Regions from separate parts of the Mesorhizobium sp. B2-8-9 genome, predicted to be linked through region 2. Evidence: predicted binding sites of a transcription regulator. Region 2 holds the regulator's gene; each other region holds the start of a gene.
What was found. The regulator PhoB, encoded in region 2, activates phosphate uptake and scavenging genes when phosphate is short. The targets are predictions, from matches to a motif close to TGTCATNNANCTGTCAT.
Positions count from the first base shown of each region.

Region 1: a site for PhoB is predicted at 7,141-7,157, ahead of FJ423_RS27785 (acid phosphatase). Genes of this name have one in related genera too.
Region 3: a site for PhoB is predicted at 2,502-2,518, ahead of FJ423_RS05075 (esterase-like activity of phytase family protein). Genes of this name have one in related genera too.

Region 1 covers NZ_VFTQ01000031.1:62,635-72,204, forward strand. Annotated here, with positions in the region: gene FJ423_RS27730 (multicopper oxidase family protein) at 1-49, shown strand, start outside; gene FJ423_RS27735 (cytochrome c) at 46-609, shown strand; gene FJ423_RS27740 (hypothetical protein) at 1,214-1,636, shown strand; gene FJ423_RS27750 (hypothetical protein) at 2,044-2,277, shown strand; gene FJ423_RS33745 (hypothetical protein) at 2,428-2,574, shown strand; gene FJ423_RS27755 (hypothetical protein) at 3,116-3,331, shown strand; gene FJ423_RS27760 (helix-turn-helix domain-containing protein) at 3,379-3,795, opposite strand; gene FJ423_RS27765 (NmrA family NAD(P)-binding protein) at 3,894-4,781, shown strand; gene FJ423_RS27770 (dihydrofolate reductase family protein) at 4,797-5,342, shown strand; gene FJ423_RS27775 (hypothetical protein) at 5,439-5,690, opposite strand; gene FJ423_RS27780 (cytochrome c peroxidase) at 5,827-7,080, opposite strand; gene FJ423_RS27785 (acid phosphatase) at 7,300-8,832, shown strand; gene FJ423_RS27790 (hypothetical protein) at 8,937-9,386, shown strand; gene FJ423_RS27795 (OsmC family protein) at 9,441-9,570, shown strand, end outside.
Region 2 covers NZ_VFTQ01000041.1:19,702-29,271, forward strand. Annotated here, with positions in the region: gene FJ423_RS30505 (response regulator) at 1-2,131, shown strand, start outside; gene pstS (phosphate ABC transporter substrate-binding protein PstS) at 2,625-3,683, shown strand; gene pstC (phosphate ABC transporter permease subunit PstC) at 3,747-4,733, shown strand; gene pstA (phosphate ABC transporter permease PstA) at 4,737-5,588, shown strand; gene pstB (phosphate ABC transporter ATP-binding protein PstB) at 5,585-6,388, shown strand; gene phoU (phosphate signaling complex protein PhoU) at 6,409-7,116, shown strand; gene phoB (phosphate regulon transcriptional regulator PhoB) at 7,133-7,822, shown strand; gene FJ423_RS30540 (ROK family protein) at 8,151-9,392, opposite strand.
Region 3 covers NZ_VFTQ01000003.1:150,555-160,124, forward strand. Annotated here, with positions in the region: gene FJ423_RS05070 (MATE family efflux transporter) at 1-817, opposite strand, end outside; gene FJ423_RS05075 (esterase-like activity of phytase family protein) at 935-2,407, opposite strand; gene FJ423_RS05085 (LacI family DNA-binding transcriptional regulator) at 2,683-3,708, opposite strand; gene FJ423_RS05090 (Gfo/Idh/MocA family oxidoreductase) at 3,904-4,935, shown strand; gene FJ423_RS05095 (sugar phosphate isomerase/epimerase) at 4,932-5,840, shown strand; gene FJ423_RS05100 (substrate-binding domain-containing protein) at 5,943-6,950, shown strand; gene FJ423_RS05105 (ATP-binding cassette domain-containing protein) at 7,027-7,818, shown strand; gene FJ423_RS05110 (ABC transporter permease) at 7,815-8,873, shown strand; gene FJ423_RS05115 (UvrD-helicase domain-containing protein) at 8,883-9,570, opposite strand, start outside.

The DNA of each region.
Region 1 (9,570 bases), on a different contig from region 2:
CGAGCATGAGCAGCTGGGTATGATGGGCGTCGTCGACGTGCAGGCATGAGGTCTGGCATCGTTTGCGCGGCCGCGGTGCTGGCCCTCGCCGTGTTGCCGGTAGCCGCACCGTCGCTGGCTCGGGACCCGAACAACGCGATCGTTACGACGCGCCAGGCCGCGATGAAGGAGATGGCCGCCGCAGCCAAGACGATTGCCGAGATGTTCGACGGCAAGCGCGCCTATGAGCGGGCGGCCTTCAAGGCAGCGGCGGGCACACTCAGCGCCCGCACCGGCGGTGCTCTGATTGCAGGATTCCCGCGGGGCACAGTTGGCGCGCCGTCGGCCGCCAAACCGGAGATCGACCAGGCCCGGCCGGAGTTCGAGGCGCTCGCCCGCCATATCGGCCGGCTTGCCGATGCGCTCGACGCCAAGGCCGGGAACGCGCCCGCCGAGATTACTGCCGACATGCGAATGACGGGACCGCCCGTAGACGGCGGCAGCCTGCTTGGCAAGCGCCCGGGCGTCGCCGAGGCCGATCCCGCAAAAATGCCGGCGGAGCATCTCCTGCACCTCATTCTGCAGGACTGCACGAGCTGCCATTCGAAGTTCCGGCGGAAAGTCGAATGAGGCCGGATGCGTTCAGTTGCAAGACCTGTGGGCGAGGCGAAGAGGGGTTCGGCGGTAGTCGGCTTGCCCCAAAAGAAGTCACCCTTGCCGCACGCGGGGCGCCTCGGTGCGGCCCAGGACAGTCAACCCGATCTCACTGGCCCCGGAGCCGCGCGAAATCGTCGAGGATTGCTGGGCGCTCGCCCCAGCTTGGTCGGGCCTTGGTGCTCGCCAGTCATTCACTTGCTGCCTTGCTGTACTGCCCCGGGCACGATCAGAGCGCCCTGGTCAGGTCCCGAAAATTTGAAGCCGATAAAAAATAGGACGATGATGAGAACGCAGATTGCCAGCACCGTGACGAGGGTCCTTCTCGGGTTTTCGGCTGGCGGTCTGTCTTCCATAGCAATTCGCCTTGGACTCTAAACTCGGCGACAATGCCGGGGTTCCCAACGCCGCGCCGACCAACGGACTGGCCGAACCACGTCAGGACGCGGCTTTTAGCGGAATGTTCCTAACCAACACGGTGCGGGCCTGCGCTTCCGAATTCCCAGCATCATACTTGCGTCTGTGCTAATATATAACGATTACGCACTTTCGTGCGTAGCCAACATATTGGGAGGATGCGATGAAAACCATGAATCGCAGGTCTGCAATTGCTCTCAGCATGACGGCCGCCGCGGTCACGCCCTTGTTCACCCTGATGGCATCCGCAAAGACCAAGAAATACGGTCCGAAGGATGGCAAGGAGATAGCGCCCGGCATCAGAGTGGTTGAGGTAGGCACCGGCAATTCCGACATTCCCGCCTACAAGAGCATTTCAATTGTCGACGTGGTCTTCCAGCCCGGAGCGCACGCGCCCGCAATGGTGATGGACAACGACATGGTATGCACGATTACGTCGGGCGCTTTCACGATCAAGAAAAAGGACAAGGAATTCAAGCTCAAGGAAGGCGACATGTACACCTGTTCCAAGGGCAAGACCGACGAGGCGACGAATACAAGCAAGGAGGTGGGCGTGCATCGCATCGCCGTCTTGATACCTGCCTAGGAGGCCGGCATCCGGCCGGACGATCGGTTGCTATCGCCAGTCCAGCCGAGGCTTGGGAAAATTCGCGCGGAAGACGATGTGCGAGGCGCGCCTTAGCCGAACCAGGGACCAACCTCGTCTTGCCGCTGAGTTGTGCGCCCAAGGTCAGCGCTTGCGAGACATTGCGGAGCGCCGCCTCTGTCAAGGCGGCGCCGGCGGGGCCAAGGGCCAGCCGGGCGATGACCGCGGCGACATGGACGCGCATTGTGAACAATCCCCTCCAGGCCGCCGCGTAGCGTCTGCCGGCGGCTTGGCGCCGCCTCGCGATTCTGAGAGAGGCGGCTCCGAGTCCGCGAGGGGCATCACAAAAATGACGCGCTCTCACCGCTATATGCCAGGCTGGATGCGCTAAAGCAGGGTTCATCATTATGGATGCCAGCGAATTGCAGGCCATAGGCGATACGCTGATGCGCGTCGTCACCCCCGATATGAAACCGAAAGACCTGCTCAAGGCGGTGCGAAAACTGCACCCGGACGCCAAGAAGAGGGATATTGCCCGCGCGGCCTTCCACGCCATTATCGCCAACGCCGACCAGGATCCCGGCAAGTCGCGCAACCTTCAGGCCTTCGCGCTCGCCGAGCGTACCCAGCAATCGGAATAAATTGCCGCGAATTGTAGTTTTGGGCTTGCCGGAAATTTAATAAGCGGCCTCTAATTTAATGGCTTAGCCGGCAGCTGGAGCCAATTCCAGGAAAAAGTGTGTCACGGTTTTCCGTCCGGAATTACCCTAGCCCCAACCGGTAATGAGCCCATGACCAAGAACCTCGGCAATGCCAAACCCAGCGCTCCTGCCAAGGAGATGAACCCCTCGCTGTTCGGCAAGGCCGCGCCGGCATTGTTTCCGCTGGTCGTCGCGGCGCTTGGCTATCTCATCGGCCGGCATTTCTTCGGCTTTTGACGGGCCGGCGTCCGGCACGCTATTTCCAGCCGGCCCAAGTACAATTGTCGTCTCGACCATCCTCCTTGCAGCTTTGGTCCTAGGGCCTAGGTCGTTCTTGTCCTTGGCCGGGCCCAAGCGCATGCTGGTGGGAGCCGGCGGCCTCGCAAACTCCGGTCAGGCCCGGCCGCCGAACCCAGTATCACCCCCCCAAAGGCTGCCGGGCCGCCGCCTGGGCGGCGAATTCTTCCGCGCTCGCCCACGGCCAACTGCCGCACTGCCTAAATCTGCAGTACCGCTCGGGCGCCTTCGAATTCCGTTGCTGCATCGTTTCGCAGACCGAACGCCATGTCGAAGTCGAACTCGCCTGCACCTAGGCGCAATGGCATGTCTTCGCCGCCACGCTCGCTTTTATTCGTGAAACTCGCAAATATGCCGAATAACGGCGGGTGCTCTTGCACTAAAGAACAATAAGCCACGCTTTTCGGCAATTCCAGACGCGCTAGATTGTATTGTGAGGTCGGAGATAGGCAGTTCTTCGAATGAAGAGCAGGAGCTGTATATGGTAACAAGCGAGCCAGACAGTGTCCGCGTAAAAACCGTTAATGGCCAATGGATCGTGCGCGTCGTCGACGGCGGCAGGCTGAAGCAGCAAGTGTTCGACATTCACGCGCAGGCCGAGATCTTCGCCGAGGAGGAGCGGCTGCGACTGGGGCTGCCGGGCGAGCCGCCGGCCGAAGAGCCGGTTCGACCGCTCCCACACGGGCGGGCTCGCTGACGGCGAGGGGTAGCCGGACCACGCCAATCGCCGAGGTCGGAACAGACCTATCCCTGGTGCTCGGCTCTGAGCCTCTCTTTCATCCGTTCAAGCGCCGGCTGACCGCCGGCCGCCAGATCGTTGGCGACCCGGGCCAGCTTATCGTCGGCCTTGCGGTATTTGCTGCCCCAGGCGCCGAGCGTTGCCAGCACCGGCAAAAGGTCGATGCCGGCCTCGGTCAACCGGTAGATCGCCTTCAGACCGTGGCTCGGGTCGTCGCTGCGGGTGAGGATGCCTTCGTCGACCAGCGTCTGCAGCCGCTCGGCCAGCGTGCGCGACGAGATGCCTTCATCGGATTGTAGGAACTCGCGAAAGTGCCTTTTCCCGGCGAAGGCCAGGTCGCGAATGATGAGCAGCGTCCAGCGGTCGCCGAGCAGTTCGAGCGAGAGGCTGATCGGGCAGCCGGATCGTTCCTTGGTCGACATCAGTATGGTTCCATTTTTAAATCATTTTACTATTGACATCGTTCTTGCCTTGCGTCAAATGGTTCCAGAAGTAAATCATTTGACGAGAGGAGATCGATATGAGCCGGCAAGTCAAGCGTACGATGGTGGTCGTCGGCGCAACCAGCGAAGTGGGCGCCGAGGTCTCGGCCAGACTGACCGGGGCAGGGCATGAGGTGCGCGGCATCGCCCGTAGCCTCGGCGTCGCACTCGAAGATCAGGCGGCGCTCGACGCCGCCTTCTCGGGTGCCGACAGCGCTTACGTGATGATCCCCTTCGATGTCACCGCGCCCGATCTGCATCACTTTGAGGACGAGGTCGGCGCACGGCTGGCATCCTCCATCGCCAAGGCGGGCCTGCGCCGGATCGTGCTGCTCAGCGGCCTCAATGCCCATCTCAGAATGGGTACGTCGCTTGGCGCCGCGCTGATGGAAAAGCGACTTGCCGCGCTGGGCCTGGAGGAACTCGTCTATCTGCGCGCCTCCTTCTTCATGGAGAATTTCATCAAGGGCATGGGCTTCGTCGAGCAGGCGGCGTCCGGCGTCTTCGCCTCGCCCTTCCGCGGCGACCTGCCGATGCCGCTGATTGCCGCCAAGGACGTTGGCGAACGCGCCGCCGCTCTATTGAATGCCGAACACTTTCCGATACAGCGCGTTGTCGAATTGCACGGCGGCGGCTCCTACACGTTCGAACAGGCCACCGAGATCCTGGGGAGGGCGATCGGCAAGGAGGTCGCCTACCATGAAGTGCCGTTAGCCGATGCGCGGGCCGGTATGGTCGCCAATGGCATATCGGCGAGTTTTGCCGATGCGCTGGGCGAGACGGCGGCAAGCTTCAACAGAGGCGAGCGCTGGGCGCTGGAAGCACCCTCAGCCGAAAATGCCACCCCGACCAGTTTCGAAGCCTGGGCGCAGGCTTTCGCCCGTTCGCCCGCCGCCGCGCGAGCCTTCATAGGCAGCAATTCCTGACGAGGGAGACCGGACATGAAGAAGCTTATCCTGCAGATGCAGATGTCGGTCGACGGTTTTGTCGGCGCCGATGAGGGCCATCGCTGGCAGCTTTGGGAATGGGGCGACGACAGCGCATGGGACGAGGAGCTTAAACGGGACTTCAACGCCGTTTTCACGACCATCGATACCATCCTGTTGAGCCGCAAGATGGCTGAGGAAGGCTATCTGACCCATTGGGGCAACGCGGCGAGGAAATATCCGAAGGACCGCTTCTTTGCCTTCGCCCAGCGCATCGTCGAGGCCGAAAAGGTGGTGGCGAGCGATAAGCTCGGGACCTCGCGCTGGGAACGAACGCGCGTCGTAAGCGGCGACTTGCCGCGTGAGGTCAACGCGGTGAAGCAAGGCGAGGGCGGCGACATCGCCGTGTTCGGCGGCGCCGGCTTCGCCTCGGCGCTGATCGCCGCCGGCCTTGTCGACGAGTTCCAGCTCTTCATCAATCCGGCCGTTCTGGGCAGCGGCCGCCGCATCTTCGACAAGGGCGGCTTTGGCAGGCTGAGGCTCCTCGGCTCCAGGCCCTAGGCCAGCGGCATGGTGGTGAGCCGCTACGCGCCGGCGAGGTGAGAAGGCAATCGATGGGAGATCGCTCTGCCTGAATCAATCTGGCAGCGCGGCTTCCTAACTACCTGTCTGGCCATGCCTTTCCCGGATGGGTTGGCAACCGCCCCCGCTGACCAGCCGCAGCTGCACGCCTGGCGTGATGGACCGCTGCCAAGCGGCGCGGCCGTTGCCCACGGCGGCAAACCAGCGGGCTTCGCACGATGTCAGGCCGATAAGCACCCGGCCGGCATATTCGGCCGGCGCGCCATTGGCCGCATCGAACACCGTCCAGCTGCTGCCAGGCGGCTCCTGCACCGGGACGAACCTCATCGGAGACTCCATCTGTGAAGAGATGGGCAATAGCAGGCGCGACTTGGCGTTCCTATGACGTGGTTCACATTGGCACACATTTACGGTGGATCGCACCGCTGCGGCTGCAAGCCACCAATCTCCTTGGCTGCTTGCCCTACTGCCCCGCCTGGTCGGCGTCGGTCAGCGTGCCGAGGAAGGCGACGATGTCGTCGATCTCGGCATCGGTCAGCGCCGGCTTGTCGCCGGGCTTTTTGCCATTGAAGGGCGGGTCTGTGTTGAGGTTTCCCCAGTAAGCCTTTGGCAGATCGTCGAATTTGTCGACCGTTCCGTCCGCCTTCTTCGGATACCAGCGCCCAGGATCCGTATCGCGGCTGGCGTAGAAGGCGACCGCGTCGCGCAGCGTGTGGAAATAGCCGTTGTGGAAGAAGCTTTTCCGCAAGGCAACGTTGCGCAGCGTCGGCGTCTTGAACAGGCCGCAATATTCGACGCGGTCCTTGAGATCGGTGCGCAGCGGACCGCACAGGCCGAGGTCGACATAATTGGGATCGGCATTGGCGGGGATCGCCGGGTTGCGCGGCACGGCAATCGCGATCAGGCCGTAATCGGTGAATTGCGGCGGCTCGCCGTCATTGGCCGGTTCGCTGAGATGACAGCTCGCGCAGTTGCCCTTCGCTGCTTCCTCGAACAGCATGCGGCCGCGCAATTCCTGCGCGGAAAGTTGCGCCTTGCCGGCGAGGAAGGCGTCGTAGCGGCTCGAATAGGGATAGAAATCGGCGCTGCTCTGCTCGAAGGTGCCCAGCGCTTCCACAGCGGCGTCGAAGGCGTCTTGCGGATGGTCGAAGACATCGGCGCCGAAGGCCGCCTTGAAGGCGCCGGCATAAGGCGCGTTGCGCAGGCTGGCGGCCACCTGGGACGCGTCCTTGTTGCCCATCTCGAAGGACGACAGCAGCGGGATTCTTGCCTGGTCCTTGCCGTGGTCGGCGCGGCCGTCCCAGGTCAGGCCCCCGGTCGGGCCATTGTCGACGCTTTCGTCGCCTTCGTCCTCGGAGTCGTAGAAGTGCTCCGTGAAGGCGGGCGCCGCCTGCAGGTAGCGCAGTGACGGCACGGCGCGAACGCCGGGCTGGTCAAGATTGGCTCCGCCCATTTCGACCGGTGCCGCCGAGGCCTGCCCGAAAGCGTGGTTGGGATCATGGCAGGACGAGCAGGCCTGCTTGCCCGAGGCTGAGAGCGACGGATCAAAGAACATCTGTCGCCCCAGCGCCGTCAGCGCCTCGGCGCGGGCGAAGGCTTCCTGGCGCGTCATCGGGCCGGGATGGACACCGGATGGCGCCTCGGTGTTGGCGGGCGTGGTGGAGGCGACGATCGTGGCCGCTGCAATGGCGATCGCGTGATTTTTCCGACGTCCCATCGTCTTCGGCGATACCCCTGATTTCTTCGCCCGGTTTCTTTGGCGGCGTAAGGATCGAGTGCAACGGATTGATGACCGGTCTTCCCGCTCACGAAACCGTGTTCGGCCGGGGCCGAACTGTCACAAAGGTGACAAGGCGTCGAAGTAGCTGGGCATTGATGCAGTTGCGTTCCTGCATTGCCGTCCTCCAGCCATTCCCAAGCCACGAGGCATTTTCCAATGATCCGGTCCTTTCTCTCCCTTTGCCTCGCCTCCACGGCGCTGGCATCGCTCTCTGCCGCTGCCCAAGCGGCGCCTGCCGGTTACGACAAGATCGACACCGTCGTCGTCATCTACGCCGAGAACCGCAGCTTCGATAACCTTTATGGCGGCTTCCCCGGCGCCAACGGTCTGGCCAACGTTTCGCCCGACCAGGCGCGCCAGCTCGACCGCGACGGCAAGCCGCTTTCCGAATTGCCGCCGGCCTGGGGCGGACTGACCGGCAAGGGCGTCACGCCGGCGGTGACGGAGGCGCAGAGCGCGCATCTGCCCAATGCGACATTCGCCATCGACGATCCCAAGGGCTTCAACGAGAATACCGGCGTCATCACCCATGATCTGTGGCATCGTTTCTATCAGGAGCAGATGCAGATCGACGGCGGCCGGAACGACAAGTTCGTCGCCTGGGCCGATTCCGGCGCGCTGGTGATGGGCCATTATGACGGCTCGATCCTGCCGATGTGGGCGATCGCCAAAAAATACGTGCTGGCGGACAATTTCTTCCAGGGCGCCTTCGGCGGCTCCTTCCTCAACCATTTCATGCTGGCCTGCGCCTGCGTGCCCTACTATCCAAATGCCGACACCAGCCCGGTGAAGGCCCAGATTGCCGTCGTCGAGCCGGATGGCGTGACGCTGAAACCGGCCGACAATTCGCCGCCCTCGGCGCTGGGCGGCGTGCCGAAATTCGCCAATGACGGCGCCATCACGCCCGACTTCTACGCCGTCAACACCATGCAGCCGCCTTACCAGCCAAGCGCCAACAAGCCGGCCGAGGGTGGCGACAAGGCGCTGGCCGATCCGGCGCAGCCGACCACGCTGCCGCCGCAGCACGAGATCACCATCGGCGATCTGCTGTCGCTCAAGGGCATTTCCTGGGCGTGGTATTCGGGCGCCTGGCAGGCGGCGCTCGACGGCAAGAACGCGACGCCCGTGCCGAACTTCCAGTTCCACCACCAGCCTTTCAACTATTTCGCAGCCTATGCGCCGGGCACGGCCGCGCGGGCCGAGCACATCAAGGATGGCGGGCTCGGCGGCACCGAGTTCATCAAGGCGATCGACGACGGCAAGCTGCCGGCGGTCTCTTTCTACAAGCCGCAGGGCAACCTCAACGAACATGCCGGCTATGCCGACGTGACCTCCGGCGACCAGCATCTGGCCGACCTCGTCGCGCATCTGGAGAAGAGCCCGCAATGGGCGCATATGCTGGTGGTCGTCACCTATGACGAGAATGGCGGCTTCTGGGATCATGTCGCGCCGCCCAAGGCCGATCGCTGGGGCCCGGGCAACCGCATCCCGGCCTTCATCATCTCGCCCTATGCGAAGATGGGGATGGTCGATCACACGCAGTACGACACGACCTCGATCCTGCGCTTCATCACCAACCGCTACGACCTGCCTGTGCTGCCCGGCATCGTCGCCCGAGACAAGGCGCTTCGCAACCACGACCAGCCGCCGATGGGCGATCTGACGGCAGCGCTCGATCTGACGAAGTAATCGTCGAAGCCCTTCTTGCAAAAGGCCCGCTCCGGCGGGCCTTTTTTTGTTGCGGCATCGCAAGGGTACTTGCCACGATCGGTCCCCCTGCCACACAAGGTGCTATGTCCGACAATTATCTGCACATGGTTCCTGACGATCCATACTGGCGTCCCGATAAGACGGCGGCGGAAGAGGCTGCCAACTTGGTGCGCGGACTGTTCCCCCAAGCCGAGCATGTCGGAATCGAATACAAGGAAGCAGTGACCTTCTTCGATGCAGGCGCGAATACGGAAAGCGTCCACTGCGCCTTCTGCGGGAGCGAACTGGGGGATTGGTGGGGCAATGCCATGGATCAGGCAGCCGTTTCGGATTTTAGCGACCTCGCTATCGTGACGCCTTGTTGTAGCAAATCCACGTCGCTCAACGATCTCCGCTACGTATGGCCTGCCGCGTTCGGTATGTGCTCGCTTACAGTCGTCAATCCTGGCGCGACCACCCTCGGCGCCGAGGAACTGCGAAGGATTGAGCAGGCGATTGGCTCGCCGCTCAAGGTGATCTGGCAACATCTCTGAGCCAGCTGAGCCAAGCAGACCAACCGAGCTGCTGAGCAGAACGAAGGAAGCACGATGGCGGACCTCAAGATCAGAACCCGCAATGCCGGCGCGCTCGCCGTCCTGCCGCCGGGCGGGCTGCCGGTGATCACGACGCCGACCGGTGGCACGGTCGATGTGGTCACGCAGGTCAGCGCGCCCGGCT
Region 2 (9,570 bases):
GTCGGTGCATCTGGTCGGCTCCAGCACCGACATCACCGACGTCAAGGCGCGCGAGCAGGCGCTGCGGCAGAGCATGAGCGAGAACGAGGTGTTCCGCAGCCTCATCGACAATGTGCCGGTGTCGATCTACGCCAAGCGCTCGGACCTCAGGCAATTCTACGTCAACAAGGGCTGGTGCGATCTCACCGGCTTCAGCAGGGAAGAAGCGATCGGCAAGACCGACGTCGAGATTTTCGGCGCGGACGGCGAAGCCTTCGTCGCCGGCGACCTTGCTGTGCTTCGCACCGGCGAGACGCAGGAGATCGAAGAGACGGTGACGATGCCGGACGGCAGCGTCAGGCATCAATTCGCGCGCAAGGGCGCGATGATCGCCTCGGACGGCTCGCTCTATCTCATCGGCTCCACCACCGACATCACCGAGCTCAAGCAGCGCGAGGCGGAGCTCAGCGAGGCGCGCCGGCGCGCCGTGCTCGCCGACCGGGCCAAGTCGGAGTTCCTCGCCAATATGAGCCACGAGATCCGCACGCCGATGAACGGGGTTCTTGGTATGGCAGAGCTGCTGGCAAAGTCGGACCTCGATCCGAAGCAGAAGACGTTCACCGACATCATCGTCAAATCCGGCAATGCGCTGCTCACCATCATCAACGACATCCTCGACTTCTCGAAGATCGATGCCGGCCAGCTGGTGCTCGACCCTGCACCCTTCAATCTGGCCGAGGCGATCGAGGATGTGGCGACGCTGGTCTCGACGCGCGCCAAGGAGAAGGACCTCGAGCTCATCGTTCGCATCCAGCCGGGCCTCGACGGCCAGTTCGTCGGCGATGTCGGCCGTGTCAGGCAGATCGTCACCAACCTGCTCGGCAACGCGGTGAAGTTCACCGACAAGGGTCATGTCCTGGTCGACGTGACGGGTGAGCGGGTTCCGGCGGGAACGAGGCTCACCATTTCCGTGACCGATACCGGCATCGGCATTCCGGAAGACAAGCTGAAGCAGGTTTTCGAAAAATTCAGCCAGGTCGACACCTCCTCGACTAGGCGGCATGAGGGCACCGGGCTTGGCCTTGCCATCACCTCACGTCTGGTCGAGATGATGGCCGGCGAGATCGGTGTCGACAGCGCCGAAGGCAAGGGTTCGACCTTCTGGTTCACGATCACGCTGCCCAAGGCCGAGCAGGGCGGGCAGCGCATCATGCCGGTCGACGTCACCGGCGCGCGCGTGCTCATCGTCGACGACAATGCCGTCAACCGCTCGATCCTCAGCGAGCAGATGGCGTCATGGACGTTCGATTCCTGCGCGGCCGAAAGCGGCGCCGAGGGGTTAAAGGTGCTGATTGCCGCCGCCGCCTACGGCGTGCCGGTCGACTGCGTCGTGCTTGATTATCAGATGCCGGGCATGACCGGCGCCGAAATGGCGCGCATCGTGCGCAATACGGCGGGCCTGGCGCATACGCCCATCATCATGCTGACCTCGGTCGACCAGTCGCTTGCCGGCACGGCCTATCGCGACCTCGGCATCGATGCGCAGCTGATCAAGCCGGCGCGCTCCTCCATTCTCCTGGAAACGCTGGTCTCGACCATCCAGCGTCACCGCCACAGCAGCGCGGCGGCGCAACCCGCCATTGGCACCGCCAGCCCCCCGCGAGCCGCTCCGGCGCAGACGGCGGCATCGGAGCGCGCCATGCTGCAACCGCCCCCGGCGCGGGCTCGTCCGTGCCCCGCCGATGCCGAGCGCGAGCTCGACATCCTCGTCGCCGAGGACAATGAGGTGAACCAGATGGTGTTCACCCAGATTCTTGGCGAGACCGGTTACCGCTTCGAGATCGTCGGCAACGGCCGCAAGGCGCTCGACGCCTTCGGCAGGCTCAATCCGCGCATGATCCTGATGGATGTATCGATGCCGGAAATGAACGGGCTGGAGGCGACGGGCGCGATCCGCCGGCTCGAGGAGGACATGGGCACGCATGTGCCGATCGTCGGCGTCACCGCGCATGCACTGAAGGGCGACCGCGAACGCTGCCTGGAAGCCGGCATGGACGATTACCTGCCGAAGCCGATCAGTCCGCGGGCGCTGCTCGAAAAGCTCGAGCGCTGGCTGGGTTCGGACGTCGAGACCCGGCGCAACGCCGGTTAAAACGAATTTGGCGGGCAGGACGGCGGCAAGGGGCTGACGCATGCGTATGGTGCGATCGCACCATACCAAAGCAAGCGCCAAGCTCGGACAATCATGACATTGATTCCGCTCTTCGGTTACGGGCGGGAGCAGCGACCGCCGACAAGAAACAGCGTCGACTCTACCCCAACGGACCCTGTTTTCGGCGATGGCCAGGCCATGATCCGCTCTGGCTTACAGGCAACGCACTCTCGTCCGGATTTTATTTCCCGGCGGCCGTCATCCGGCCGCCGGGATAAATTTTGTTTCAAAAGTCAGACAAGTTGCTGATTTCCGCGGCAAACTCCGTCCGGCCCTTCGAGGCCGCTGCGGAACCCTTCCGAGCATCCTCGTCCAGACGTTACCGGGCTGACACGAAACTGTCATGCGACTGTAATAATCGAGGGCTATTGCGCTGACCGGGCGCCGATACAACGGGTGCCGAAAGACCATCTTCCGAACAGGAGCAGGCCACATGAGACATTTCATCCGCTCTGCGGCCGTTGCAATTGCAATGGCTGCGGCATCAACCCTTAGCATGGCCGCCGCGATGGCAGCCGACATTTCCGGCGCTGGCGCCACCTTCCCCTATCCGATCTACGCGAAGTGGGCCGACGCCTACAAGAAGGAGACCGGCATCGGTCTCAACTACCAGTCGATCGGCTCCGGCGGCGGCATCAAGCAGATCAAGGCCAAGACCGTCACCTTCGGCGCTTCCGACGCGCCGCTGAAGGGCGAGGATCTCACCTCCACCGGCCTCGCGCAGTTCCCGATGGTGATGGGCGGCATCGTGCCGGTCGTCAACCTCGAAGGCATCAAGCCGGGCGAGCTGGTGCTCGACGGTCCGACGCTCGCCGACATCTTCGCCGGCAAGATCACCAACTGGAACGACGAGGCGATCAAGAAGCTCAACCCCGACGTCAAGCTGCCCGACCAGGCGATTGCCGTCGTCCACCGTTCGGACGGCTCGGGCACCACGTTCAACTTCAGCTACTACCTGGCCGACGTCAGCGCCGACTGGAAGTCGAAGGTCGGCGTCAACACCGCGCTCGAGTGGCCGGTGGGCATCGGCGCCAAGGGCAATGAAGGCGTTGCCAACAACGTGTCGCAGACCGGCGGCGCGATCGGCTATGTCGAATACGCCTATGCCAAGCAGAACAAGCTGACCTACACCGACCTGATCAACAAGGACGGCAAGAAGGTCGAGCCGACCGCCGCCGCGTTCTCGGCCGCTGCGGCCAATGCCGACTGGAGCTCGCAGCCGGGCTACGGCGTCATCCTGGCCAACCAGGCCGGCGCCGAATCCTGGCCGATGACCTCCGCCACCTGGATCCTCGTCTACAAGAAGCCCGACGACGCCGCGGCGACGACCGAAGCGCTCAAGTTCTTCGCCTGGTCTTATGCCAAGGGCGACGAGCTGGCCGCCGGGCTGGACTATGTTCCGATGCCCGAGGCGGTCGTGAAGAGCGTCGAGGAAATGTGGAGCAAGGACATCGTCGACGCGAACGGTAAGCCGCTCTACTCCGGCATGTAATTCCCGCAAAATAGGGAGGGCGTCTACGGCGCCCTCCTGTCTCTTCGAAATGCGAGGGGCTAAATGACAGCCGTTTCCGAAGCCGCGACATCGTCCGCCATGCGGACCAGAGAAGCGACGGTGCGCCGCTTCGCCGTCACCGACATGGTTTTCCGGACGGCGACGCGCCTTTCCGCCATCCTCGTGCTCGTTCTGCTCGGCGGGGTCGCGATCTCGCTGGTCGCCGGATCGTGGGAGGCCCTGTCGAAGTTCGGCTTCTCCTTCCTGACCACCGAATCCTGGAACCCGGTCACCGAGAATTTCGGCGCGCTCGCGCCCATCTACGGCACCATCGTCACTTCGGCCATCGCCATTCTCATCGCCGTGCCGATCGGCATCGGTATCGCCATCTTCCTGACCGAGCTTTGTCCGCGCCCGCTCAGGCGTCCGATTGGCATCGCCGTCGAGCTGCTCGCCGGCATTCCCTCGATCATCTACGGCATCTGGGGCCTGTTCGTCTTCGCGCCGTTCCTGCAGACGACTGTGCAGCCCTTCATCATCAGTCTTTTCCACGGCATACCGGGGCTCTCCAGCCTGTTTGCCGGTCCGCCCTACGGCATCGGCTTGCTGACCTCGTCGCTGATCCTCGCCATCATGGTGCTGCCTTTCATCACCTCGATCACCAAGGACGTGTTCGACACGGTGCCGGCGGTGCTGAAGGAATCGGCCTACGGCATCGGCTGCACGACCTGGGAAGTGACCCGGCGCGTGACCATCCCCTATACCCGCATCGGCATCATGGGCGGCGTCATGCTCGGCCTCGGCCGCGCGCTCGGCGAGACGATGGCCGTCACCTTCGTCATCGGCAACGCGCACCGCATCAGCGCCTCGCTGTTTGCGCCGGGCACGACGATCTCGGCGACCATCGCCAACGAATTCACCGAAGCCGACGGCAACCTCTATACATCCTCGCTGGTATCGCTCGGCCTGATCCTGTTCATCATCACCTTCATCATCCTCGCGCTCGCACGCTACATGCTGTTGCGCATCGATAGCCGCACAGGAGCCTGACCGATGTCGACTGCCGCATCGCTTCACCAAAGCCGCAAGCGCAAGAATGCCGTGATGATGACGCTGTGCGTCGTCGCGGCGGGCATCGGGCTGGCCTGGCTGGCGCTGATTCTCGGCGCCCTGCTCTACAAGGGGCTTTCCGGGGTGTCGCTCTCCGTGTTCACGGAAATGACGCCGCCGCCCGGCGATGCCGGCGGCCTGCTCAATGCCATCTACGGCAGCATCGTCATGACGATCATCGGTATCGTCGTCGGCACGCCGATCGGCGTGCTGGCCGGCACCTACATGGCCGAATACGGACGCTTCTCGAAGCTTACGACGGTGGTGCGCTTCATCAACGACATCCTCTTGTCGGCGCCTTCCATCATCATCGGCCTGTTCGTCTACGAGCTGATGGTGCGGCCGATGGGGCACTTCTCGGCGATTGCCGGCGCGGTCGCGCTGTCGATCCTGGTGATCCCCGTCGTGGTGCGCACCACCGAGGACATGCTGAACCTTGTGCCCAACGCGCTGCGCGAAGCAGGCACCGCCATCGGAGCACCGCGCTGGGTAGTGATCCGCTCGGTTGCCTATCGCGCGGCGCTCTCCGGCATCGTCACCGGCATCCTTTTGGCGATTGCCCGCATCTCCGGCGAGACGGCGCCGCTTCTCTTCACCGCGCTCAACAACCAGTTCTGGTCGAGCAATCTCAATGCGCCGATGGCCAGCCTGCCGGTAACCATCTTCCAGTTCGCTCTCAGCCCCTACGAGGAATGGCAGCAACTGGCCTGGACGGGCGCACTCATAATCACCCTGACGGTTCTCGGGCTGAGCATCATCGCCCGCAGCCTAACCGGACGCAGAGAGGACAGATGAAACCGATGTTGTCCACCGACCTGAACGCAGCCGACACGACCGTCGAGAAGGCCAAGATCGAGGTCAAGAACCTCAATTTCTACTATGGCCAGTCGAAGGCGCTGAAGGACATCAACCTGTCCCTGCCCGAGCGCAGCGTGACCGCCTTCATCGGCCCGTCGGGCTGCGGGAAGTCGACGCTGCTGCGCGTGCTCAACCGCATCTACGAGCTCTATCCGAAGCAGAGCGCCGAGGGCCAGGTGCTGCTCGACGGCAAGAACATCCTCGACCGCTCGCAGGACCTCAACCTGCTCAGGACCAAGATCGGCATGGTGTTCCAGAAGCCGACGCCGTTCCCGATGTCGATCTACGAGAACATCGCTTTCGGCGTCAGGCTCTATGAGAAGATCAGCAAGGCTGAGATGGACAGCCGCGTCGAGCAGGCGCTGAAGCGGGCAGCACTCTGGAACGAGGTCAAGGACAAGCTCAACGCCAGCGGCCTCAGCCTCTCGGGCGGCCAGCAGCAGCGCCTGTGCATCGCCCGTACCGTTGCTGTGAAGCCCGAGGTCATCCTGCTCGACGAGCCGGCCTCGGCGCTCGATCCGCTGTCGACCGCCAAGATCGAGGAACTGATCGACGAGCTGCAGGCCGACTACACGATCGTCATCGTCACCCACAACATGCAGCAGGCGGCGCGCGTGTCGCGGCAGACGGCGTTCATGTATCTGGGCGAGCTGGTGGAGTTCGACCGGACCGAGAAGATCTTCACCTCGCCCCGCGAAAAGCGCACGCAGGACTACATCACCGGCCGCTTCGGCTGAGCTCATACGAGGACATCATCATGGCCGAACATACCGTCGCTTCCTTCGACGAGGATCTGAGGCAGATCAGCCGGCTCATCAACGACATGGGCGATCTCGCCGCCTCCATGGTCGGCGCTTCGACCAAGGCCCTGCTCGAGACCGACAATGCCATGGCGCAGCGCGTCGTTTCCGACGATGCCATCATGGACGCGCGCCAGCGCGAGCTCGACGACCGCGCCATCACGCTGATCGCCAAGCGCCAGCCGATGGCCGACGACCTGCGCAACGTGGTCGGCTCGATCCGCATGGCGGGCGACCTCGAACGCATCGGCGACCTCGCCAAGAACATCGCCAAGCGCGTCGGCTCGGTCGGCGTCAGCGCCGCGCCGCGTGACCTCACGCATTCGATCGATTCCATGGCGCAGCTGGTGCTGATCCAGGTCCAGGCCGTGATCCAGGAATATACGGTGGGCGACGCCACGGCGCTGGCCAAGCTTCGCAATGACGACGAGCGCATCGACGTCAAATACACATCCGTCTTCCGGGAGCTCCTGACCTACATGATGGAAGACCCGCGCAACATCACCGCTTGCACGCATCTTCTGTTCTGCGCCAAGAATCTCGAGCGCATCGGCGACCATGTGACCAACATTGCCGAGAACGCCTATTATGTGCTGACCGGCACGCAATTGCCCGCGAATCGTCCCAAGCAGGACGAGACGACAATGTCGGCGCCGGCGGCCTGACGAAGGGTACCTGCCAATGATCGCGCCACGCATCATGGTGGTGGAGGACGAGGAGCCGCTTGGGGTGCTGCTCCGCTACAATCTCGAATCCGAGGGTTACCAGGTCGAAGTGGTGACCCGCGGCGACGAGGCCGAAATCCGCCTTCAGGAAAACGTTCCCGACCTGCTCGTGCTCGACTGGATGGTGCCGGCGGTTTCCGGCATCGAGCTCTGCCGGCGCCTCAGGATGCGGCCCGAGACCGAGCGGCTGCCGATCATCATGCTGACCGCGCGGGGCGAAGAAAGCGACCGTGTGCGCGGCCTCTCGACCGGCGCCGACGACTATCTGGTCAAGCCGTTCTCGACGCCGGAGTTCATGGCGCGCGTCAAGGCGCTGCTGCGCCGCGCCAAGCCGGAGGTGCTGTCCAGCGTGCTCAAAGTCGGCGACATCGTGCTCGACCGCGAGTCGCACCGCGTCTACCGCAAGAAGAGCGAGATCAGGCTCGGCCCGACCGAGTTCCGGCTGCTGGAATTCATGATGCGTCATCCCGGCCGGGTGTTCTCGCGCAGCCAGCTGCTCGACAATGTCTGGGGCGAGACGATCTATATCGACGAACGCACCGTCGACGTCCATGTCGGCCGCCTGCGCAAGGCAGTCAACAACGGCCGCATGCCGGACGTCATCCGCACCATCCGCGGGGCGGGTTACGCGATCAGGGAAGATTAGGGCTAAGGCGCCGAGGCGCTGACGGATTCTGTCTCCAGCGTCGGATCGCGTGCATTGGCGGTTAGTCGAGACGCTTGTGCTTCGTCATCCACGGGCGGAGCAAGGAGCGCAGCGACGCAGCGCAGACCCGAGGATCCATTCCGTGATGTCGATGCGTTGCGACAGTCCAGAATTCTGTGCCGCTGCGCTCGACGCGGGAGGTGGCGGCATGGATTCCAGGGTCTCCGCGACGGAGCTTCGCTCCTGCTCCGCCCTGGAATGACGAAGCTGCGGGGCCTTCGCTAATTTCAAGCGTCTGCTGCTGTCCCCGGACCTCTTCAAGGCTGCCTCAGGCCACGTTCTTTCCCGTCCCCGCTCTCGCCTGGCCTCCGGGTGCGAAAATCTCCTGGTCGACGAAGGTCAGCGCACGCATGGCGCAGCCTTCGCGGATCAGCGGCAGTTCGTTCGGCTCGGTGTCGAAGGAGATCGATTCGGAGTGCTGGCCGCCGGCCGTCTGGGCGATCGCCTCGCGCAGCGCCGGCTCGATCAGGTCGAAGGCGGCCGCGCTGACGCCGACCATGGCGACGGGCGCCGGGTCGATGAGAGCGAACAGGCTGCCGAGACCGAAACCAAGCGCTTCGCCGGCCCGGCGGTAAGCCTCCCGTTCGGGGCCGTCCCTCTCGCGCGCCTTCGCGGCAAGGGCCCGCATGTCAGCGTCGCCGACGTCGACCGGCTCGGCGTCCTCGCTCATTTTCATGGCGCTGCGCCAGATCGCATAGTTGCCGGCATAGGCCTCGACGCAGCCGCGGCGGCCGCAGCGGCAAAGCGCCCCGCCCGGGCGGTGAATCATGTGGCCGAACTCGCCGCCGGAGGAATGCGTGCCGGTGAACAGCGCACCCTTGAGCACGAGACCCATGCCGATGCCGTGCGACAACAGGATGGCGATGAAGTCGTCGCGATAGCGCTCCGGGTCGCGCCATTGCAGCGCCACCGCCATCATGTTGCAGTCGTTCTCCATGGTGGCGGAGATGCCGAACTCCTTCTCTAGGATGTCGGCGAAAGGAATGTCGGTCAGCGGCGTTATCGGCGACCACAGCATGGAGCGCGCATGCGAATCGGTGATGCCCTGAATGCCCATGGCGATGCGGGCGACGCTGCCAATGTCGAGGTCGGGATCCTGCAGCCGGCGCCGCACGATCGCCACGCATTCGCCGATCAGCTCGTCGCGGGGCATAACAAGCGTGTCCAGGCGCTGCTGCTCCTCGGCAACAACTTGGCCGGCATAGTCGATCACGGCGACCGACAGGAAGTTCAGAGACAACACCACGGTCAGCACCGCGGCGGCTTCAGGGTTCAGCGCCAGGCCGATCTGCGGCCGGCCGCGTTTCAACGCCGTCGGCTCGCTGGCCTTGCTTTCGGTGAGAATGCCCTCCTGGATCAGGTCGGCGGAGATCGCCGAAATGGTCGAGTGGCTGAGCCCAGTGGTGGCGGCAATTTCGGTTCGTGATGGCTGACCGGCGCGGCGTACCGCCGAAATCACCATGGCGCGGTTGCGCCGGCGCAAATCGTCGTGGCGGATTCCGACCGACATCGTCTCGCACGTCCTCCCCAATCATCGCGGCCTTGTGATAATGCCATGGCCTGTCGCTGACACGCTAGGGATTGTGGCAGAAGCCAGGGGCCATGTCATTATTTATTGCGGATACCGAAAAAAATGCCTGAGCCCATCAAAACCCATCAGAATCTCGGTTGACAGCGCTGTTGTGCTG
Region 3 (9,570 bases), on a different contig from region 2:
CGGTGAGCGCGGCGGCCGAGATGACGATCATCTGCAGCCCCATCGGAATGCCCTTGAAGACGACGATGCGCAGCAATTTCGGGTCGGGCCGCAGCAGCGAGAGATCGCTGCCCGCCAGCCGCAGCGGGTGTTTGCGCACATAAAGCACGATCAGGATGGCAATCACGCTCACCGTCTGGCCTATGAGCGTCGACGTTGCCGAACCGGCAATGCCGAGCTCGGGGAAGGGGCCGATGCCGCGGATCAGCAGCGGATTGAGCACGACGTCGAGCACGACCGCCAGCGCCATGAAGGCGAACGACGTGCGCGAATCGCCGGCGCCGCGCAGCACGGTCATGACGAAGGACAAAAGGTTCATCATCGGCACGGCGACGAAGATGATGCGCAAATAAGCGCGCGCCAAAGGCAAGGCATCGGCCGGCGTGCCGAGCCCGGTCAGGATGGCGTCGACCCAGATCCAGCCGCAGACGGCGAACACGACCGAGACGAGGAAGAAGAAGGTGGCGCTGGTGCCGACGATGCGCTTTGCCTCGGGCAGGTCGCGGGCGCCGACGGACTGCGCCACCAGAATGGTCGCCGCCATGCCGATGCCGAAGACGGTGCCGAGGATGAGGAACAGCACCAGATTGGCGTTGGAGGTCGCCGTCAGCGCCGCCTCGCCGAGGAAGCGACCGACCCAGACCGCGTTGATCGAGCCGTTGAGCGACTGCAACACGTTGGAGCCCAGCACCGGCAGGGCGAACAAAAGCAGCGTGCGCGGAATGGGGCCGCTGGTCAGGTCGCCGGTCCGCCGGCGGGCGGGCTGTTTGTCATCCATGTTGTTATCCATGGCGGTGGGGCCGAAACTGAATCAGGCCCGCGATGCTATCGCAGGCCTGATGCTCATGCATCCCTTCAGAAAGGGTCGGCTGCCGCGGCAGCCGACCGCATCCCATTACTGAGTGGTGTTTCCAGAAAGGCCGGGCAGGGTGACCTGATAGACCAGGAAGGTGGTGTCGACATCTGCGCCGTCCTCGGCCTTGTACGCAGCGCCGACCTGGAAGCCGTCCTGGGTGAGGAAGTCGTTGTCGTTGGCGACGAACAGGAAATAGTCGTCGGGCAGCTTCGGGTCGAGCACCGGCGCCAGCGACATAGCCTCCCACTTCTCCGAGAGGTTGTCCTTGTCGTTCGGCGCGCCATTGTGCAGGCCGAAACGGCCGAGCTCGCCCTTGTCGTTGATGTCGATGAACGGCGTCAGCTTGGCCGGCGTCACCGACGGGTCGAGCATGCCCTTCGGCGCGACCGGCTTGTCGGCGGCGTCGAATGGGCCGTTGGCGATATCGGTGGCGGCCGAGAGGTCGACGATCTCGATCTTGCGATAGAGCGACTCGTCGCCCTTGACGCCCTGGCCGTTGCCTGAGTCGCGCGCCAGCATCAGAAAGCTCTTGTCGGAGAGTGCGACGATCTCGCTCTGAGCGGCCACCTTGGTCTTGCCCTTGGCATCCTTGAAAACCGGCAACGGCACGACATATTCATGCGCCAGCTTGAGGTGGGCGAGATCGGAAGCGTCGTAAACCAGCGCGCGGGTGTTCTGGCGGGTCGAGCCGGAATCGCCGCCGTCCTGGCGGGCCGCCGACTGCAGCACGGCAATCAGGAACCTGCCGTCCGGCGTCATCGACATGCCTTCGAGGCCCTGGTTGTTCTGGCGGCCGGTCTCGGGATCCTTCGGATCAGGTTCGGCGGCGCCCGGGCCGGGATTGTCGGAAGCGAAGTTCGGCTTGCCGTGGCGCATCGGCACCAGCGCCGCGGGCGGCTGGGTCGCCGACATCAGGCGGCCTTCGGCCGAGAAGCGGTAGATGTTGGGACCGTATTCGTCGGAGATGAACATCGTGCCGTCGGGCAGGCGCACGATCGCTTCGTCGTCCAGCGCCAGCTTGCCATTGGCCTCAGGCAGCATCGGCATGTCGCCGGCGGCGGCGCGCACGCCGTTCAACGGATCGAGGCCGGTGGCGTCGGCGCCCTTGTCGTCGGTCAGAAGCATCGTGTCGGCGAGCGTCGCCTTAACGCCCGACTGTTCCTGTCCGGCGGCGGGCGCCGCGCCAGGAGCGGTCGGGGCCAACTCGACCGAGATGGTGTTGAGGCGCGGGCGATAATCGGTGGTTCCGACGACATTGTAGCCGCGGTCCGGCAGCAGCCAGAGCGAACCCCTGTAGGTGGCCCCTTCACGCGTCCAGGATTTGGTATCGATCGCCATGCCGGAACCTGAACCGAAGGTCTCGCCGAACTTGTCCTTCTGGTTGGCCGGGATGCGGCCGATGCCGACGAGCCCCTTGTTGACGTAAGCGACGTCGTCGGCGAGCGCCGGGGTCAGGGAAGTGAACAAGGCGAGTGCCGCGCCGAGCGCGACGGTCCGGTTGAAATGTTTCATCGATATCCCCTTCTTGACGAGCAGAGCGGCCTGGAAGGAACGCGCATCGGCGATGCGGCGAGCCGGTTCCCGTCGAGCGGTCTAGGACGTGAACGTGATGGTTGCGTGACAGTTTCTTTCTCCCCTTGTGGGAGAAGGTGGATCGGCGCGTAGCGCCGAGACGGATGAGGGGTGCTCCAGCGGAGTGAGACGCCGGCTTTCCCTGGAACACCCCTCATCCGACCGAGCTTCGCTCGGCCACCTTCTCCCACAAGGGGAGAAGGGAAAGCCTCTGCTCAATCGCTCTCTCTTGCGATCAGCTCCAGCGGCCAGACTTCGCGGATGATGCGTGTGCCCTCAGGGCCGGCGAATGCGGGAAGCGAAGCGAGCAGCAGCTCGGCCAGCCGCCGGCCCATGGGCTCCAGCGACGGACGGAAGGCGGTAAGCGTCGGCGAGAAGTAGCGGCAGAGCGGCGTGTCGACGATGACGATCACGGCCATGTCATGGCCCGGCTTGATACCCATCTCGGCCAGCGCCTTGCAGCCGCCGAGCGCCATCGCGTCATTGTTGAAGATGATCGCCGTCGGCGGGTTTTTAGAGCGCATTACTTGCGGCGTCACCTGGTAGCCGCCGGTCTCGTTGATGAAGCCGTCGGCGATCAGGTCGGGGTCGACCTCGATACCGTGCCGCTTCAGTGCCTTGCGGTAGCCGTCGAGGAACAGGTAGCCGAAGTTGAGATCAAGCGAAGGGCGGATAGCGGCAATGCGGCGGTGGCCGCGCGCGACCAGCCGGTCGACGGCTTCATCACCCGCCCTCTCGAAATCGATATCGAGTGAAGGATACGTGTCGCCGCCGGACTGACTTCGGCCGAGCGTGGCGAAGGGAAAGCCGGCCTTGCTGAGATAATCGATCCGATCGTCTTCCCTTCGCGTATTGGCCAACACGACCGCGTCGGCCCGGCGCGTCTCGACCACGCGGCGCAACCGCTCCTGCTGATATTGGCCCGGCTCACCCATGACGACCATCAGATCCAGGTCATGCTCGGCGAGCCGCGCCTGCAGGCCCGTCAGGAACGGGATGAAGAACGGCTCGCCATATTGCTGGTCGCCGGGATGCGGCTGCAGCATGAAGGCGATCGAACGGGTGGCGCCTTGCCTGAGACTGCGGCCTGACTGATTGGGCGAATAGTTCAGCTTCCTGGCTGCTTCGAGCACACGCTGGCGTGTGTCGGCATTGACGTCGGCACGGCCGTTCAGCGCGCGCGACACGGTGCCGATCGAGATGTTCAGGTGACGCGCGAGATCGTGGATGCTTGACGCCAAGGACGGATTCTCCCCCGCCTTGGCTAGCACCGGCTGCCGCTCAGGCCAAGGCTTCGGGACGATTTTTGCAGGCAGCCGGTTGACATTCTACGCCATCGGGTGTGTTCTCGTAAACGTTTACGGAAAAACGTTTACGGTGACGCCGTGGACGCCGTGACGTCCGGTCTGGAGGGACCGGCGGAGGAGGAGCGCTGGATGATGAGGGTCGTCCTGGCCGGGTGCGGAGCGATGAGCAAGCACTGGCTCGATGCCGTGAAGCAGATCGACGGGCTCGCCATTGTCGGCCTCGTCGACCTCGATGCCGAGCGGGCCCAGGCGAGGGCGCGCGAATACGCGCTGTCCGATGCCGTCATCGGCACCAACCTCGACGCCGTCCTCGACCAGACCAAGCCCGATGCCGTGTTCGACGTCGTGGTTCCCGCCGCACGCCGCGCAGTCGCGCTTTCGGCCTTCGCGCACGACTGCCATCTGCTCACCGAGAAGCCACTGGCCGACAGCCCCGAGAATGCGCGCGCCATCGTCGAGGCAGCGCGCAAGGCGAGGCGCATCCACGCCGTCGTCCAGAACCGCCGCTATGTCGCCAATGTCAGGCGCATCAGGCGCTTCCTGGACTCCGGCGTCATCGGTAAACCGACCAGCATCCACGCCGACTTCTTCGTCGCGCCGCATTTCGGCGGTTTTCGCGAGGAGATGGCCCATGTGCTCTTGCTCGACATGGCGATCCACACGTTCGATGCCGCGCGTTACATGGTCGCCGGCGAGCCGGCCAGCGTCTATTGCCAGGAATGGGAACCCGTGAATTCCTGGTATCGGCAGGGGTCGTCGGCCAGCGCCGTCTTCGACCTCGGCGGCGGCAAGATCTTCACCTATGCCGGCTCCTGGTGCGCCGACGGTTTCCGCACGAGTTGGGAGGGAAGCTGGCGTATCGTCGCCGAGCGCGGCAGCCTCTTGTGGGATGGCCACGACGGGCTGAAGGCGGAGGTGATTGCGTCCGGCCGCGACGGGATCATCGACAAGACCCAGCCCATCGAAGTGCCGCCGCTCGATCCCGCCGACCGCGTCGACGGCCATCTCGGCATCATCCGGGATTTCATGCACGCGATCGAGACCGGCGCCGAGCCGGAGACGCGCGGCGCCGACAACATCAAAAGCCTGGCCATGGTCTTCGGCGCCATCGAGAGCGCCGAGAGCGGGCGGCGCGTGACAATCGCCAAGGAAGCACAATGACGGCAAACCCGCTTCTCGATATCAGGATCGGCACCATGGTGCGGGCCAATCTCGAAGATCCGGCCGCATACGTCAGACAGATCCTGCCGCTCGGCTTCGAGAGCATCCAGCCCTTCTTCTGGCAGACGCTGGGCGGCAAGGACCTGAAGCGCCTGGCGGGCGAGATCCGCGAGGCGATCGGCGATGCCGATGTGACCGTGTCCTCGATCGGGGTGTTCGGCAATCCGCTCGAGAATGGAGAGGTCGATCGCGGTGTGCTGGCGGCCTGGGAGACGGTGATCGATAATGCGCATCTGTTCGGCGCTTCGACGGTGAGCGGCTTCACCGGCCGCATCCGTGGCAAGAAGCTGACCGACAGCCTGCCGCGCTTCCGCGAGGTGTGGGGGCCGCTGGCCAAGCGTGCCGCCGACAAGGGCGTGCGCATCGCTTTCGAGAATTGCGCCATGGACGGCAACTGGGCGAGCGGCGATTGGAATATCGCGCATAATCCGGACGCCTGGGAGCTGATGTTCAACGAATTGCCAAACGACAATCTCGGGCTGGAATGGGAGCCCTGCCATCAGCTTGTGTACCTGATCGATCCGATTCCGCAGATCCGCAAATGGGCGCCGCGCATCTTCCATGTCCACGGCAAGGACGCGACGGTGCGCTGGGATGTCATCCGCGAGCATGGCGTGTTCGGCCGACTGCCCTTCGTACAGATGCGCACGCCGGGTTTCGGCGACAGCGACTGGACGCGGGTGATCAGCGAGTTGCGGCTGGCCGGCTACAAGGGCGCCATCGACATCGAGGGCTGGCACGATCCGGTCTATCGCGGCGACCTCGAGATCACCGGACAGGCGCGCGCGCTCGACTATCTGAAGCAATGCCGGGGAGGGAACAGCTACCTGCCCAATCCGGCTTGAGGCCAGATTCGATGTGAGGATTGGCCGGCGGGAGGAGCCGACCGAGGACGCAGATCAATTCGAAACCCTCCATCGGGAGGGATCTAAAAGGGAGGAACGTGCATGACGACCAGAAGGACTGTTCTGCGCTCGACCGTCGTGGCGGCTGCCACGGCGCTCTGCGCCTCGATCTCTGCCTTGCCGGCGCACGCGCTCGACGCGCAATGGTGCAAGGACGTACACATCCGCTTCTTCGTCGGTGGCGCCGAGGGCGACGCCTTCGGCACCATCGTCTATAATGGCGCCAAGCAGGCGGCGGCCGATCTCGGGCCGAAGGTCGACTACATCTTCTCGCAGTGGGACGTCGAGAAGATGGTGCAGCAATTGCGCGAGGCGGTCGCGGTCAAGCCGCAGGGCATCGCAATGATGGGCCATCCGGGCGATGCCGCGATCATGCCTTTGGCCGAACAGGCGCATAAGGACGGCATCAAGATGATGTACCAGAACGTGCCGGTGCCGAAGGTGGTGGCGGCGTTCGGCGGCGGCTATGTCGGCGCGCAGCAGGAGCAGCAGGGCCGCGCGCTCGGTGTCGAGGCGTTCAAGCTCGGCAAGCTCAAGGCCGGCGACAAGGCGATCATGATCGGCCCGTTCGAGAATGAAAGCCGCGGCGCACGCGAGCGCGGCACGGTGGCGGCGCTGAAGGAGGCGGGCGTCGAGGTGATCCAGCTCTCGTCGCCGCCGAGCGGCGAATGGGCGTCGGATCCCAACCTCGCCATTCCGGTGATCACCGCGGCGCTGCTCAACCACCCCGACGTCAAGGCGGTCGGCTATCCCGGCGGCCAGATGCTCGGCAATGTCGCGACCTATATGCAGGCGGCAGGCCGCAAGCCCGGCGACATCTTCAACTTCGGCTTCGACACCAGTCCGCAGATCGTCGAAGGCTTCAAGGGCGGCTGGGTGCAACTGACGGCCGACCAGCAGCCGTTCCTGCAGGGCTATCTGCCGATTCTCAGCCTCTGCCAGCAGGTGGTGCTGGGGCTGGCGCCGATGAATGTCGACACCGGCGCCGGCTTCGTCACGCCGCAGAACTACGAGATCGTCTCAGAGCTCGCCAAGCAGGCATTGCGTTGACCTCCCAAGCCGCCGGCCGGGATTATTGCCCGGCCGGCGAGATGACCGGCAGACAGACAATTCCAGCGAGGATCGCATGGGCGAACGCATCATCGAACTGCGCGACATCAAGAAATCCTATGGCCAGGTCTATGCGCTGGGCGGGGTCAACCTCAGCGTCGACCGCGGCGAGGTGGTCGGCCTTATCGGCGACAACGGCGCCGGCAAATCGACGCTGATCAAGATCCTGTCAGGCGTGGTCAAGCCGACCAGCGGCGAGATCCTGGTGCGCGACAAGCCGGTCACCGGGTGGAGCGCGGCGCGCTCGCGCGACGCCGGCATCGAGACGGTGTTCCAGGACCGCGCGCTGGCCGTGCAGCAGACCATCGTGCGCAACATCTTCATGGGTCGCGAGTTGACCAGCTTCATGGGCTGGCTGAAGGTCGACAAGGAGATCGAGGAGGCGAGCCGGCTGATGCGCGAGATCGGCTTCACCTCGAAAGTGTTCACGCCGCACTCGATCGTCGGCCAGCTTTCCGGCGGCGAACGCCAGGGCGTGGCGATCGCACGCGCCATCTACAAGCAGGCGGAACTGATCATCCTCGACGAGCCGACCACGGCCCTGTCGCTGACCGAGACCGCCAAGGTCTTCCATTTCGTGCGCCAGGTGCGGGCGAGCGGCCGCTCGATCCTGTTCATCGGGCACAACATCCACCATGTCTTCGACATCGCCGACCGCTTCGTCGTGCTCGACCGCGGCAAGGTGGCGCTCGCGGCCGACCGCAACGAGGTCAAGTCGGCAGAAGACCTCATCAACTTCATGGAAGACGTAGCACACCCCGGCGGATTGCCGGGACTGCACGAGGGCGCGGAGCAGGGAGCGCAATGAGCAAGGCCATGGAACCCGATCTGCAAACGCCTCTGGGAACGGCAAGCGGCAAGGCAGCCAAGGGACAGGCCAAGGAATGGAGCCATCCGTCCAATCACTGGCTGCGCGGCTTTGTCCTCGACAACCGCGCCTCGCTCGGCACGCTCGCCGTGTTCATAGTCATGATGGCGGTGTTCATCATCGCCAACCCCACCGTCTTCACAACCTGGTATCTCTACAGCTCCGTGCTGACGACGCTTCCCGTCGCGCTATTCGTGGTCGTGCCGCTGGTCTTCGTCGTCACCTGCGGCGAGATCGACCTGTCATTTCCGGCGACAATGGGCTTTGCCTCCTGGGTCTTCGCGCTGGTCGTGCAGGCCGGCTACGATCCGTTTATCGGCATCGCGGCGGCGCTCGTCACCGGCACGCTGCTCGGCTTCCTGGTCGGCTCGCTGGTCGTCTATGGCGGGCTGTCGTCGCTGATCGCCACGCTCGGCATGAACTTCCTGCTGCGCGGGCTGATCCAGATCATCAACGAAGGCAAGTCGACGGCGCTGACCGGCCTTGCCGACAGCTCGGCCTACAAGATCTTCTCCAGCCAGGTCTGGGGCATCCCGGTGCAGATATTCTGGGCTATCGCCTTCGTGGTGTTCTCGGCGCTGCTCTACAACCGGCATCGTTTCGGCGCGCAGGTGAAAGTGGTCGGCGACAATCCCGACAGCGCAAGACAGATGGGTATCGACGTCAAATGGGTCCGGGTGAAGGTGTTTGTCTTCGTCGGCATCGGCGCGGCGATCGCCGGCACCTTCTCGGTGATGATCAATTTCACCTGGTGGCCGACGGCAGGCGACGGCTATCTGCTGCCCGTGCTGGCTTCGGTGTTCGTCGGCGGCACGCCGACCTGGGGCGGCATCGGCACGGTGGTCGGCGGCGCCATCGGCGCGGTCACGGTGTCGTTCATCCAGACCGGCGTGGTGGCGGCGGGCCTGAGCGGCTTCTACGTGCAGTTCTTCAACGGGCTGATCATCATCCTGTCGCTGCTCGGCCATAAGTGGAACCAGGCAAGGTACAGGTGAGGAGGCCGGTCACACCGGCGCGACAAACCCGTCCAGCACGCGCTTCTGGCCGGCCTTGTCGAAATCGATGGTGAGCTTGTTGCCGTCGATGGCCGCGATGTTGCCGTTGCCGAATTTCTGGTGGAAGACGCGGTCGCCGACATTGAAGGCGGACGGCGTGTCGGCGACGGATTTGGCGACCAGCTCGCCCTCGATGGTGCGGCCCTTCACGCTGGTGCGGCCGGCGCCGTAGCCTGAATCGGTCTCGCCATAGCCGATACGCTCGACCTGGTGGCCGGAGCGCGTGCCCCAGTTGCGGTCGGTCGCCTCGGTGCGGTTCGCCTGCGCGCGCTGCCAGCCGGGCGTGGCATAGGTGTTGGAGAAGCTGCCTTGGTCCTTGGCGCCGATATTGTCGAAGCGCGAGGCGCCGTAGGGGTTCTGTCGTCCGCCGCCGCGGCCGGAAGCAAACGAGCCGCCGCCATAGGGGTTGCCGTAGCCGCCGTAGCTGTTGCCGCTGTCGGCGATATCGACATGGGTTTCCGGCAATTCGTCGACGAAGCGCGAGGGGATCGTCGATTGCCACAGGCCGTGAATCTGGCGGTTGGAGACGAACCAGATGTGCAGGTTCTTTTTCGCCCGCGTCAGGCCGACATAGGCGAGCCGGCGCTCTTCCTCGAGGCCGGAGCGTCCGCCTTCATCCAGCGCGCGCTGATGCGGG